DNA from 2 places in the Porphyromonas vaginalis genome. Region 2 is predicted to be linked to the other one. Evidence: riboswitches for the same ligand, from Rfam matches in the RefSeq annotation. Region 2 holds a riboswitch; the other holds the start of a gene.

Region 1 (7,345 bases), 610 kb from region 2:
TCATCTCAGCACCGCTGTTGAGGACGATGTCCTCGACCTTCATGTCGAAGTCGCGTATGTCTCCATAACCCTTGGGATCTGCCGAGAAGGAGTACTGCGTCTTGGCGATGCAGATAGGGTAGCGCTCCATGTTGAGCTCGTGGATGCGAGCAAGCTTCTTCTCCGCCTTGCTACTATAGGTAACGTTGGCAGCGCCGTAGATGCGCTTAGCGATGTGCTCGACCTTTGTCTTGACAGGTTCACTGAGCTCGTAGACGTGATCGATAGGCTCTGAGGGATGCTCCTCGATGGTCTTGACGACTAGCTCAGCCAGCTCGGTAGCACCCTTGCCACCCTCGCTGTAAGCGTTGTTGATCGCAAAGCCGCAGCCTAGGACCTGCTCGCAGTGATTGCGTACGATCTCGATCTCCTCGTCGGTGTCGGTAGCGTAGCGGTTGAAGGCGACGACCACCGTCTGCCCGAAGTTGTGCAGGTTGTGCACGTGGCGGTCCAAGTTAGCTAGACCCTTACGGACGCCCTCTATGTCCTTCTCGTAGATCTGCTTTTCGTTGACATCGCCGTGCATCTTGAGACCCGCTAGGGTAGCTACGATGACCGTCAGCTTGGGCGTGATGCCCGCTACACGACACTTGATGTCGAGGAACTTCTCTGCACCGAGGTCTGCACCGAAGCCTGCCTCCGTGATCGTGTAGTCGCAGCAAGACATAGCCATCTTAGTCGCGATGATCGAGTTGCAGCCGTGAGCGATATTGGCAAAAGGTCCGCCATGGATGAAGGCGGGTGTCCCCTCGGTGGTCTGTACGAGGTTAGGCTTGATAGCATCCTTCAGGAGGATGGTGATAGCGCCTCCGATGCCTAGATCCTTAACGCGAAATGGCTCCTTAGCCTTGGTATAGCCGAGGAGGATATTGTCGATACGACGGCGCAGGTCGTCAAGGTCAGATGCCAAGCAGAGGATTGCCATAATCTCACTTGCAGGGGTGATATCGAAGCCAGTCTCCGTGGGGACGCCATTGCCTACACCGCCCAGACCGGTGATGCAGTTACGCAGTGAGCGATCGTTGACGTCGAGGACGCGCTTCCAGAGCACCTCGGAGAGTCCCTCGCAGCTATTTCTATTCTGATAGATATAGTTGTCTAGGAGTGCGGTGATCATGTTGTGTGCAGAGGTGATGGCGTGAAAGTCACCAGTGAAGTGAAGGTTGATGTTCTCCATGGGTAACACCTGTGCGTATCCACCACCTGCGGCACCACCCTTCATACCGAAGCAGGGACCGAGCGAGGGCTCACGAAGAGCCACGGCGGCACTCTTGCCGATCTTGTTGAGTCCTAGAGCGAGACCGATAGAGACGGTGGTCTTACCGACACCGGCCTTGGTCGGTGTGATAGCGGTCACGAGGATGAGGTTGCTCTGAGCTATCTTGTCAGGGTCCATGCGCTCATGCGAAACTTTGCCGATGTAGTGCCCGTAGGGCTCTAGTTCTTGATCTGTGATGCGGAGCTGGTGAGCGATCTCCTCAATGGGCTTGAGCTGGCACTCACGAGCTATCTGAATATCTGATTTCATTGTGGTACTATGTTAGTGTATAAAGAAAGAAAGGCACCCCCTACAGGGTCAGGTAGACCACTATAGACGACGCCCTAAGGAAGTGATATTAAGAGCCGAAAGCCGGACTCGAACCGGCGACCTACTCATTACGAATGAGTTGCTCTACCAACTGAGCTATTTCGGCGTCTCATTGACGATGCAAAAGTACAACAAACTTTTGATACTACAAAACTTTTGGTACTACAAAATTTTTGGTACTAACTCGATCCTGCAACGCTTACGGGTAGCGACATCTAGGATCGCACGGTTCGTGTCTAGTGGGAGGGCGTCCGTTGTGTCAAAGGTTACAGCGTCTGATGGCTGGATTTGTCGTGTTGATGTGGTTCGTGTAGGGGCGGACCTGCGTGTCCGCCCACAGAGCACACTGCGCTTCGACGAGGACGGGCGGACACATAGGTCCGCCCCTACAAATCGTAACATGTATCGTCGCTACTCGTATCGATGTTGACAACTTAGTCGACGAAGTGGAGTGAGAGAAGATTCTAATTAGAAAACTTCTCGGAGATAGTGTTTTTGCAAATAGCTAAACAACAGTATGTTGTGAATTTGTTTTGGACAACTTTTCAACAGTTGTTGATTTAGAAGTTGTTTTATTTGGTCATCTCGCTGGAATGTTGTAATATTGCATTCGCAATAAACGAGGATGTTTTACGCCGCCCGTCTTTCGTTCGTTTGCAATCTCATAATACTGATAGGGTGTACTAGTGCACATCGCCTAGTCACTGGGAAACTGGTGCAAGTCCAGTACAGAACCCGCTGCTGTAATTCTCGCTATAGAGGAGGATCATATATCCACTGTCTATATAATAAGATGGGAAGGAGATCACTCCAAGCAGGGCTACGCTACACACAGCCTAGTCCCGACGAGATAAGTCAGAAGACCGACCCGAGTAGACGGAGATAGCACGAGAGAAGGAAGATACGTGAAGGTCCTCACATTACTTTCGGGAATTGAAGTATGACAACAACTATCAAGCAAATCATCAAACGGGATGGGCTGCAAGAGCCGTTTACCCCGTCCAAGATTGAGAACGCCGTTCTCAAAGCCTACATCGCCACAGGTCAGACTGAGTGTCTCCAAGAGGCGAAAACTGTTACCATGGGTGTGCTAGCGCGCATCGAGCAGGAGGTCATTTCTGTCGAGGAGGTGCAGGACCTCGTCGAGAGCGAGCTCATGAAGGTGCAGCCCGAGGTGGCTAAGCGCTACATACTCTATCGTGAGTGGCGTAACACAGAGCGTCAGAAGAAGAGCGAGCTCAAGCGCAACCTCGACGGCATCGTGACTATCGACAGTAACGATGTCAACCTGAGCAACGCTAATATGAGTAGTCACACGCCTGCAGGGCAGATGATGACCTTCGCCTCGGAGGTTTCTAAGGACTACACCTACCGCTACCTGCTCCCCACGCAGTACGCTGAGGCGCATCGTCGCGGAGACATACATATCCACGACCTCGACTACTACCCCACGAAGACGACTACTTGCATCCAGTACGACCTGGCGGATCTGTACGAGCGAGGCTTCCATACGAAGAATGGTAGCATCCGCACGCCTCAGAGCATACAGAGCTATGCGACGCTGGCGACGATCGTCTTCCAGACGAACCAAAACGAGCAGCATGGCGGGCAGGCGATACCAGCCTTTGACTTCTTCATGGCACCTGGCGTCTACAAGACTTTTCTCAAGCATGTGGCCGACACGACACGCCTATTCCTCCACTGCCAGGGTGCTACGGATCTGCCCACCGTACGAGAGATACGAGAGCTGGCAGAGCAGCATCTGGATAGTATCGTACCGACCTCGACAGCGGTGACGAATCTGTGCCAAGCTCTAAGCCAAAGGGTCAATAAAGAGATACCTCGCAAAGAGGTGGTCTACTTGATCAACCAAGCGATAGAGCGCACACGTCGTGACACGCATCAAGCGATGGAGGGCTTCATACACAACCTCAACACGATGCACTCACGAGGAGGCAATCAGGTGGTCTTTAGCTCGATCAATTACGGTACCGACACCTCGGCCGAGGGACGTATGGTGATCGAGGAGCTGATGAAAGCAACGACTGAAGGTCTCGGCGTAGGTGGAGAAGTGCCAGTCTTCCCGATACAGATCTTTAAAGTCAAGGATGGGGTCAACTACTCCGAGGCGGACTTTGACCGTGCGATGAAAGACTTCGACAGTGCCGTGGCTGGAGAGATAGAGTTTGAGACGCCAAACTTTGACCTCTTCCTGAAAGCTTGCGAGACGACGGCAAAGGCGCTTTTCCCCAACTTTGTTTTCCTTGATACGCCCTTCAATCATAGTGATGAGTGGGATGCCAATGACCCGCTGCGCTACCGCCATGAGATTGCGACGATGGGATGCCGTACGCGTGTCTTCGAGAATATCAATGGTCCTCGCACCTCAATAGGTCGTGGCAATCTCTCCTTTACGACGATCAATCTGCCACGCCTAGCGATCGAGGCGATGCGCTATGCTAAGGAGCAGATGGGTACGAAGGAGGATATAGGCAAGATGCGTAGCATAGCGATCAATAAGCTCTATACATCGATACGTGAGATGGCTCAGCTCGTGGGCGAACAGCTACACACGCGCTACGAGTTTCAGGCGACAGCCTTGGCACGTCAGTTCCCCTTTATGATGGGCAATGATGTCTGGAAGGGTGGGGGAGCTCTGCGTCCCAACGATCCCGTGGGTCACGTGATAGACAGCGGCACGCTCGGCATCGGCTTCATCGGTGGGCACAACGCTATGTGCGCCATCTACGGTGAGGGACACGGCACCAACGAGGATGCTTGGCACACGCTCTACCACTGTGTCGAGATCATTGGTGAGGTAGCACAGGAGTTCAAGGAGCGCTATCACCTCAACTACTCCGTACTAGCCACTCCAGCGGAGGGTCTCTCAGGTCGCTTCACACGCCTCGACCGTAAGCGCTACGGGACCATCGAGGGGGTTAACGATAGAGCATACTATGTCAACTCCTTCCACATCGATGTCAAGGAGGAGATACGCATCGCGGATAAGATACGTCTGGAGGCGCCCTTCCATGCACTCACGCTAGGAGGACACATTACCTATATAGAGCTCGATGGCGAGGCTAAGAAGAATGTCAAGGCTATCGCCAAGATTGTCAAGCTGATGCAAGACAACCACATTGGCTACGGCTCTATCAATCACCCGATAGATACTTGTCGCGAGTGTCACTACAAGGGGGTCATCTATGCTAAGTGCCCGATATGTGGTGGCGAGGATATACTACGTATGCGTCGCATCACGGGCTACCTGACGGGCGATCTCGCCTCGTGGAACTCTGCCAAGCGTGCCGAGGAGGCTGATCGCGTCAAGCATCACTAGTCAGATTTCTCTCGGATGAACGTCCTCAAGGTCATACCCGAGACCATCCTCGACGGTGATGGGATACGCTGCTCGATCTACTTAGCGGGCTGCTCCCATCACTGCCTGGGGTGTCACAACCCTGAGAGTCACAATCCGCTCGTAGGGACGCCCCTGACGGAGGCATACCTGCAGCAGATCATCGACGACATCAACGGCAATCCCCTCCTCGACGGCATCACGCTGAGTGGAGGGGATCCGATGTTCTGCCCTGAGGAGCTGCTCACGTTGCTCCAGCGTCTCAAGCGAGACACGGGGCAAGAGATCTGGTGCTACACGGGCTACACGCTCGAGCAGATCGAGCAAGACCCCACACGCGCCCCACTACTAGACTATATAGATGTACTCGTTGACGGCCGCTTCGTGCAGAGTCTCTACGACCCCCAGCTCCCCTTCAGAGGTAGCTCCAATCAGCGCATTATAGCACTGCACAAAGAGTCTGCTCAATAGCTTTTGATAGATATGGGTCTACATTGGTCAGAATAGTATCTGTCTCAAAAAGAACTGGAACGTCGATCTTGACACCTCTCCCATTCATTGGAAAGTAGTTTGAGTCCAAGACCCCTAAGCCTGTCAAGAAAGTCATGACTCCTCCTGGGAATTCGTATAAATGTACGTTCCCATTCGCTCCAGATGAAGAAGTTCCTACAGTGATGGCTTTGGGGTTCTTTTGTAGCATCATGCAGAGATACTCTGAGAAGCTCTCGGTTTGGTTGTCTACGAGCAGAATAACATTACCCTTATAATAGTTTTCACTGCCTAGATGCTGAGGCCCAGCCACATACTTAAACTCTCCTGGCCGCTGACTGTCAGGGTAGACTATGTATGAGAAGTTTTCAGTTTGGGGGATAAAGCACTTAGATAATTCCCAAAAAGACGACGGATATGGATAGCATCTTAAGTCAAGAATAATGTATTGGGCATTGCAAACTTGACGATAAAACCTCTCCACATTGTCTTGCTTTGCTGATGCCAAATGCCAGTAAGCAACCGAGTCGTTAAGCCACTGAGGCTTCATTTTACCCTCTTCCTCTAGCTTCAGAGAGTTGAAGTAATCCATATGTTCGCTTTTTTCTTTGACTTCCAAGGTATCCTTGTTTCGTCGAATCTTCAAGACGAAGCTCTCTTTAGGAGTTGACAAAATTGCATTATTGAGAAACTTATCTCGAGTTGAAGCATTGCTCGCAGAGACAAAAAGAGCAAGACTATCACTTAGGTGTTTTATGGGGATGGAGTTTACCGATAGGACTTCATCCCCTATTTTTACATTGGTGGGATAGTTGGCTGATCTCTTACTGTACACAAACCATCTCCCCGATAGAGATCTCATCCTAAATCCAGCCCTGCGCTCTCCGAATAGAAGCGTATCCATTGCTGTCGAGTGAGACGCATGAGAGTCATTCAGTCTTGCTGTGATATAGCGGATTGCCTTGTGGTAATCAACTTCGTTCTCAACGTGCAAAAACATTGGGATAGCCTGTTGCAAGGACAAGTCCCAAGGCTGCTCGAACAACTGCCTGTTTGGATAGAAGTAATAGACAAAAGAGTAGAAGTCAAAGAGCCCGATAAGACGATTAAGAGGATTACGCCAATCAAGATCTCGATAAGAGCCTCTCCTCCTTATGGGTCCATTAGGTTTGTTGTAAGTGGCAAAGCTCGCACTAGTCTTATCTATCTGAGTGTAAGCGTGAGCGAGCCGACCGAGGAGCATCTTGCTTTCTTGAGTCAGGTCAGAAGACTCTCGCACCCATCCTTCTTCACTTATCGCAAAGAGACTATCAGCATTTGTCTCCCCTCCTATGCGTGCCAGCTCTGTACTTAATGCTTGCTGTAGTTTGTCATTAAAACTCTTGATAGAGACATTCTCCTCAACCACCTCCTGCAATATAGGATAGAGCAGTTCACGAGCATAGTTCTCTTTATAAGATGTCGATTTGTACTCAATTAGTCCATATATCTTTGCTGTATAAAACAGCTCTCTTTCTCTCTCTGAAACCATACTATCTGGCAAACAGACAGGATGATTAGCCATCCTATAGACTGGATCTATAGGAGAAATACTTGCCTCAAAAGAGGTCTCAAGAAGTCGGACATAACGAACGATCCCATACCCTAAAAGGATGAGAACAAAGAAGACAACAACAAACCAAAATAGATACTTCGGTCTCTTCACGAGTAAAATAGTAAGAAGATTATACGGAGCGAATACGTGGGATAAGCACTATGTGCATTCTTATATTCACTGCAAATGTACTTGTTTTTAAGTGGATTTGACACGATGTAGAAGCCTCTCTCTTCTAGGGGAAAATCGTTAAACACCGAATAGCTAAAGAATGGAA
Region 2 (7,345 bases):
GGACTGGGTCCCAAGCGGGCGCAGCTGATAGCCGAAGAGCTAGACCTACACACCTATCGGGATCTGCTCTACTACATCCCTTACCGCTATGCTGACCGGCGGGTCATCTATCCCATAGGTGCACTCACACCCTCTATGTCGGAGGTACAGGTCGAGGGCATCCTACAGCCCTTTAGCGCACCCTCGCTGGGACGCAAGAGCAACCTCTCGGCACGCCTTATGGACGACACGGGAGAGTTACTATTGGTTTGGTTCAAAGGGCACAACTACATACAGCGTGCGCTCACCCCAGGCTGCAAATATATCGTCTACGGCAAGCTACAGCTCTTCAACAATCAGCTGCAGATCACACATCCAGAGATCAAACCTGCAGACAAGCCAAGCCCATCCGTCGGCGGGTACCAACCGATCTACCGAACCACCGAGCGACTCAAGCGTGCCCGCATCGACTCCGCTTTCTTAGGACGCTACATAGACCAGCTTCTCCAGAGTCCTTACTTCTCCATCCCCGAGACGCTCTCTGAGCCTCTCATAGCGCACCGTCATCTAGCACCTCTCCAGACGGCTATCAGGTGGATCCATCACCCGCAGAGTGTCGAGCAGGCGCAGGTGGCTAAGTTCAGACTGAAGTACGACGAACTCTTTTACCTCAACCTCTACCTGCGTCGCCTAGCCGTCATGCAGCGTATGCGCTACGAGGGCTATCGCTTGGAGCAAGTGGGCAAGCTCTTCAACGGCCTGTACCACGCACTACCCTACGACCTCACAGGAGCGCAAAAGCGAGTCCTCCGTGAGATACGTCGGGACACCAACTCGGGGGCACAGATGAATCGTCTCATACAGGGAGACGTGGGCAGTGGCAAAACCCTCGTCGCACTCTTTGCTATGCTCCTAGCCGTAGACAATGGCTACCAAGCCTGCATGCTCGCCCCCACGGAGATCCTAGCGCAGCAGCACTACGAGACCATCTCCGAGTTCGTCGAGGGGCTGGATGTCTCCATAGCACTTCTCACGGGGAGCAGCAAGACGCGAGAGCGACGCGAGACCCTGTCCACCCTAGCCGATGGGAGCCTCTCCATCTTGATCGGCACGCACGCTATACTTGAGGAGCGGGTCGCCTTCCGCAAGCTCGGCATGGCCGTCATCGACGAGCAGCACCGCTTTGGCGTAGCCCAGCGCTCCAAGCTCTGGGGCAAGAATGTGCTGACCCTTCCCCACATCCTCGTCATGAGTGCCACCCCGATACCCCGCACCCTAGCGATGACTATGTATGGCGACCTCGATGTCTCGGTCATAGACGAGATGCCCCCTGGGCGCAAACCAATCACGACCGTCCAGATAGCAGAAAAGAAGAAAGAAACACTCTACAGCCTCATCAACGAAACGATTAATCGTGGACAGCAGATCTACGTCGTCTTCCCTATGATCGAAGGAACGGAGGAGTCTGACTTTGCCAATCTAGAGGTAGGCTACAAGGAGTACGTAGAGCGCTTTGGCGAAGAGCGAGTCGTCTACGTTCACGGACGACTCAGCGCCGAGGACAAGGCGGAGCAGATGGAGCGTTTTGCCTCGGGCGAAGTGCCGATACTCCTAGCCACGACGGTCATCGAGGTGGGCGTCAACGTGCCAAACGCTACGGTCATGGTGATCAACGATGCGCAGCGCTTCGGACTGGCACAGCTACATCAGCTGCGGGGGCGTGTGGGGCGTGGTGGCGACAAGAGCTACTGCCTCCTCGTCACGCCCGACGACCTGCAGGGTGATGCCAAGCAACGCATCGACACTATGGTTGCCACGCAGGATGGATTCAAGATTGCCGAGGAGGATATGCGCCTACGCGGCTTCGGACAGATGGAGGGGACACGACAGAGCGGCACTCTAGCGGGCATCAGCATAGCCGACCCAGTGGCCGACTACAACCTTCTCGCCCTCACACGGCTAGACGTCAACTACCTCCTCGACTACAGCCCGCTCCTCGACCAGCCCGACACAGAGCTCTACCGCATCAACCTCGAGCGCATCCACCCCAACGCCCACCACTGGGGACAAATCAGCTAATCCTCCTTTCCCTTCCCAAGCTCCTTTCTCACTCCCCTTTCTCACTCCCCTTCCAAAGTCCTTGGGATGTCAACCGTTGGCTCCCAGCCCCTAGTCAATGAGCCTCTGCAAAGGCAATCATTGCTGTACCACAACGGACGCCCTTTCACGAGAGACCATCCGTGCGACCCTACAGGAGTCGTCTTGCTCAGCATCTTCACAGCGGGTTACACGAGTCGAGTGAGCTACATATATAGTATGGCAGATAGTCCGGAAAGGTCGTCCCATACTGATGGGACAAATATCTTCCACCTGGCATGGGACGAAATGGTCCCCACGGAGGGGTGCAGGAACAGCTTAGACGTGTAACGATTTTGTAGAGAGGTATGGTCGGACGCAATGCGGTCTGCGTCTGACCGAGCATCCTTACAGCGGGTTACTAGCTTCTAATCTCTACCCCCCTAATCTCTAACTTCTAACGGCTCTTTGGCAAGGTGGTTGCTTTTCAGTACCTTTGCGGGTGATTATGGTTAGTGGATAGGCATACCGCTCACTACACCTATGCGAGGTGTAGCGTATGTCACGCCACTCTAAGAGGGAATCAGGTGCAAATCCTGAGCAAGCCCGTTGCTGTAAAGCTCTCTCCAAGCTAACGTGTCATCTACTCGATGAGACCACTGCCCCGCTAACGTCACTCAGGGGTGGGAAGGAGACACCTGAGCGAGCTAAGCCAGAAGACCTGCCACGATCATTATTTCTATCAGTCTGCAACGTGGACTTTGCAGTACGATACGCTTCTGGCGAGGGGCATTCATACGCCTTTGGCTCCAGATGACTAGGAAGGATGCTCCTAGTCTGTGGCTCGTTGAGCCGTTAAGTCGTTGAGTCGTAGAGTCTACCATGCGGTACTGAGACAGTAACTTGAATCCCCTAGACTCTATGATATGAGACATATCTACCCCGTTATACTGCACACCCTCACCAGCTTACTCCTCCTAGGTGTGGCGACCCTCTCTGCGCAGGAGAGTCGCATCACGGAGGTGATTGCTTACCACCCGGCTCCCGGGCAATTTATGGGTAGCGAGGCGATGGCGAGCCAAGATGTCACCACTTATGCTGATCTTCTTCGCAAAGCGCAGCTGCGCCTTGTCGAGGAGCACACCTTCCTCTCTCTCGGCGGGTGGGGCGGCTACATCATCGTACGCATCCAGCCCGCATTGGTCAATCAGCCCAACCAAGCAGACTTTGCGATACTGGGCAACGCTTTCATTGGCAATGCGGAGCCAGGGATCATCTATGTGAGCCAAGATGCCAATGGCAACGGACTAGCGGACGATCCGTGGTACCGAATCCGTGGTAGCGAAGACTATCGCAGCAATCTAGACTACACGATCACCTACTACAAGCCAAAAGATCCGTACAACGACCCCATCGCCTGGAGCGACTCGGAGGGAGAGTCGGGACTTATACCGCGTAATAAGTACCACATGTCCAATAGCTACTATCCGCTCTGGGAGGGTGATAAAGTGACCTTCACGGGTGTCCTCCTGCCAGACTGTATGAAGCTAGATCCTGCGAGTGGGCAGTGGCAATCTGAGCCTTACGCTTATGGCTATGCGGATAACCATCCCAACGACTCCTCGGGTAGCCACATTGATATAGACAGTGCGGTCAATGCTAAGGGAGAACTGGTACAGCTAGATCGTATCGACTTCCTCAAGGTGCAGACGGGTGTCCATCAGCAAAATGATGTGACGGGCGAAGTGTCGACAGAGTTTGCGGGCATCAAGCCCCTCGCCAAGGGCACCAGCATCACTTCCCCCACAGCGACGCCAGCCGTGCGCCTCTCCAGTAGCGACAACCAGCTACAGATCGAGAGCGAAGAGACTGGTACACTATACCTATATAATATAGATGGGCAACTCGTCCTGACGCATCCGCTCTCTGTGGGTCGCGCTACGGTCGCTCTGCCCGCTATGGGCGATTGCTACGTCGCACTCTTACGCCTAGAGGGCGGAGCTACGACATCTTATCGTATATGCAGACAATAACAAACTATATATTCACTCAATTACTATGCAAAGAACAGTAACGACAACGCTCCTACTACTCTGCTGGTTACTCCTGCCACCGATCGTGTGGGGACAAGAGGACAACACGCTCTTGATGCCCACGTCGACCTCGAGCAGTAACGAGCATAAGGTGGGAGACACCCCGCTGATCCTCTACGATAGTGGAGGAACCGATGGCAATGCTTTGGCAGGCAAGACGGGCAAGATCCTCTTCACGCCAGAGCAAGCTGGCAAATGTATCGAGATAGAGATACAGGAGCTTGCCTTAGCCAATCAAGACGAGCTTTACATCCTCGAGGGTGCAGCACCTTTCACTAGTTGGATGGCGCCTAACGAGAAGTTAATTATCAGGAAGTTTACCAAGGCAGATAGACCAACGCTGCCTCTCAAGCTTCGCTCCAGTGGCAAGTCCGGTCAGATCACGATCGGTAGCAAGACGAAAGCTAATCCAGGCGCCGGCTTTAAGATCATCGTACGCACGGTCGATCAGCCTGCGATCCAGGTTACCTCTGTCCTAGAGGACAAGAGCGCTAGCCACGACCCTTACATCGGTGAGCAGTCGCTCATCGTCTCTAACCTCAAGATTACAACCGAGGGACTAGCCAAGGCTCCCAAGCTGACGGCTCTGCACTATAAGCTCAGCGACACAAAGCCGAGCGACATCACGGCGATATACCTCTACGAGGCAAACAGCCGTAAGCCCAAACAGCTAGACGCTGACAAGCTACTCGGCAAGACGACCGAAGTTTCTGCCGAAGGTACGATCACACTCTCTAAGGAGTACACGCTCTCTGAGCCTAACCATGATCTAGTTCTGGTCGTTGACCTCAAGAGCGACGTGGCGGCTGGTAGCCGTATCAATGTCGCTACGACAAAGCTCACGACAACTCTCGGCGATCACGCCGTAACGCTCCAAAAGCCTAAGACGCTTACTGTAGAGGATGCCTACGCGCTTGCTAAGACTCCGAAAACCTACACCGTAGGCGACAAGTCGCTGACACTATACGACGATGGCGGTAAGTATGATCCGATCAGCGAGAAGTTTGACGGATACGCTGTCTTCAAGCCTGAGACCACAGGCAAGGTGATCCAGGTAGACTTTACGAAGCTAGATCTCTTTAGCTACTCTTCTATCGGTCGTGCCGACCTAGTTGAGGTGTACAATGGCTCAGAGGTCAATGTGGACAACCTCATCATCAAGCTCAACAAGGAGAAAGCTTACAAGGCAACTTCGACAGCTCCTGATGGTAGTCTGACGATCCGTCTCGTAACGAATACGGGGGTTCCCAAGGCTGGCTTTGAGGCTCTGGTCTCTCAGATTGCACCTATGCCTATGGCGATTGACTCGCTCTCGGGTAGAACCATCGAGGTCGACACTTTTGCGATGCCTATCAATGCAAGCGTCAAGAAGGTCGGCATGGTTGCCTTCACGCTCGTTGCTAAGGGAACCAAAGACCCTGTTACACTGCAGCGTCTAGACCTGAGCTCTATCAGCAAGAAGACAGACGTAGCGCAGGTGGCTCTCTACTACAGCCCTATCGTAGATGACTTTACGAAGGCTAAGGAGATCGCTCGCTGGGACTTTGCCCAGGCACTCACCGCCAAGCTCCCCACACCTCAAGCACTGCGCGAGGGGGCTAACCACTTCTACCTAGTCGTAGACCTCCAGGAGACTGCGAGCAAGGGAGGCAAGATCAACCTATCCATTGATAAGATCCACCTCTCGTCAGGCGAGAAGACGCTACCCGAGAAGGAGCGCACCCGCACGGAGGCTCTAGAGGTAATGAATAAGATGGTGCTCACCCTCGGTAAGCATCATGTCAAGGTGTTCGAGCCTTGGGACTTCATGCCTCAGCTCAAGCACAAACTTACCACGGGATATGACACCGATGCAGGCGAGCGTAGCGTCACCTTTGAGGCGACCGCTCCAGACAACGTCATCCAGCTAGATATCAATGAGTGGGACTTCTACTACTCCTCTTGGGGTAGCAAGCCTACGCTTCGGATCTATGACGGTGAGGATGCCTCGGCTCCTCTGCTCTTTGAGCTAAAGCCCAACAAGGATGCCTACAAGACGAAACCTGCCGACTACATCCGCTCTACGCAGAAGGCTCTGACCTTCGTCTTTGATGCTAAAGGTGCTTCCGGCTCGCTAGGCTGGCGTGGTCAGGTCAAGCAGTACCTGCCACAGGACATGAAGGTTGACTCAGCCGCTGCAAAGCAACTCGAGCTACCCTTCATCGCTGTCGGCTCTGAGATGAATGCAGTCTTAGCACTTGACATACATACGATCGGTGACCGCAATCCGATCCTCATGGACGGTCTCACCGTGGACCTCAAGGGTGGTGCTCCTCAGATCAAGCGTGTGGCTCTCTACGCTACTACGGCTGAGGGTACACTCGATGCGAACAAGCTCATCGCAGAGGCTCAGGTGGAGCCAACGATGAAAAGCGTAGACCTTCCAGCCGATGCACTAGCGCAAAACGGCACGCTGAAAGAATTTGCCAATAGCTACATCCTCGCACTAGACATTCGCAAGGATGCTCCAGCAGCTGATAGCATAGACGTGGCTATCGCCAAGCTAACTGTTGCTGGTAAGCTTATTGACGTTCGCAACGCTGATCCTAAGGGATCGTACAAGCTGGTCAACATCTTCAACCACCCATCATCGGGTGACAATAAGGAGGTGACCGTCACCACGCCCCTATCGTACTACGACGAGGGCGGTCCCAATGGCAAGGTGCTCAAGAACACAGGGTCGTACGTGACCTTCCTCCCAGCCCACGAAGGCGAGGTGGTAACCCTCACGATCGACTCAATAAATCTACGAAGAGCCACCTTCGGCATCTACTCAGGACGTGACCATACAGATGAGAGCAAGCTGCTCTCCACAGGAGATAACAATATACTCAAGCAGACTGGTGTCAGAACCTTCACCTCGCAAGATCAGGACGGCTCTCTGACGGTCTACTTCAAGGGTTCAGACACTTACACTTTCGGGTGGGCTGCTCGTGTAGAGAGTGTCAAGCCTCGCGCCCTCTTCGTCGAGAAGGTCTCCGCTACAGCTCTCCCCGTAGACAAGCAGGGTGTACTCTCGGGTAGCTCACTGCCCGCTGTACGTATCGACCTAACCACCGCTGGTGAAAGGGGCAAGACGACACTCGAGAAGCTACAGCTAGAGATCTCTAGCGAAGGCATCGAGGAGCTCGCACTCTACGCCACGGGAGCCATCAATG

What was found. A riboswitch is a leader RNA that binds a small molecule or an ion and turns the genes downstream of it on or off. The one in region 2 is predicted to bind cobalamin.
Region 1: it holds a riboswitch for cobalamin, as region 2 does, so the genes downstream of both, Q2J34_RS08420 (anaerobic ribonucleoside triphosphate reductase) here and Q2J34_RS06050 (hypothetical protein) in region 2, are expected to answer to the same signal.

The regions. Positions count from the first base shown of each region.
Region 1 is NZ_CATQJU010000001.1:2,160,747-2,168,091, forward strand. It holds gene Q2J34_RS08410 (formate--tetrahydrofolate ligase) at 1-1,567, opposite strand, end outside; tRNA gene Q2J34_RS08415 (tRNA-Thr) at 1,661-1,733, opposite strand; cobalamin riboswitch at 2,287-2,513, shown strand; gene Q2J34_RS08420 (anaerobic ribonucleoside triphosphate reductase) at 2,568-4,967, shown strand; gene nrdG (anaerobic ribonucleoside-triphosphate reductase activating protein) at 4,983-5,456, shown strand; gene Q2J34_RS08430 (S41 family peptidase) at 5,425-7,005, opposite strand.
Region 2 is NZ_CATQJU010000001.1:1,547,473-1,554,817, reverse strand. It holds gene recG (ATP-dependent DNA helicase RecG) at 1-2,058, shown strand, start outside; cobalamin riboswitch at 2,587-2,798, shown strand; gene Q2J34_RS06050 (hypothetical protein) at 2,982-4,088, shown strand; gene Q2J34_RS06045 (DUF4465 domain-containing protein) at 4,114-7,345, shown strand, end outside.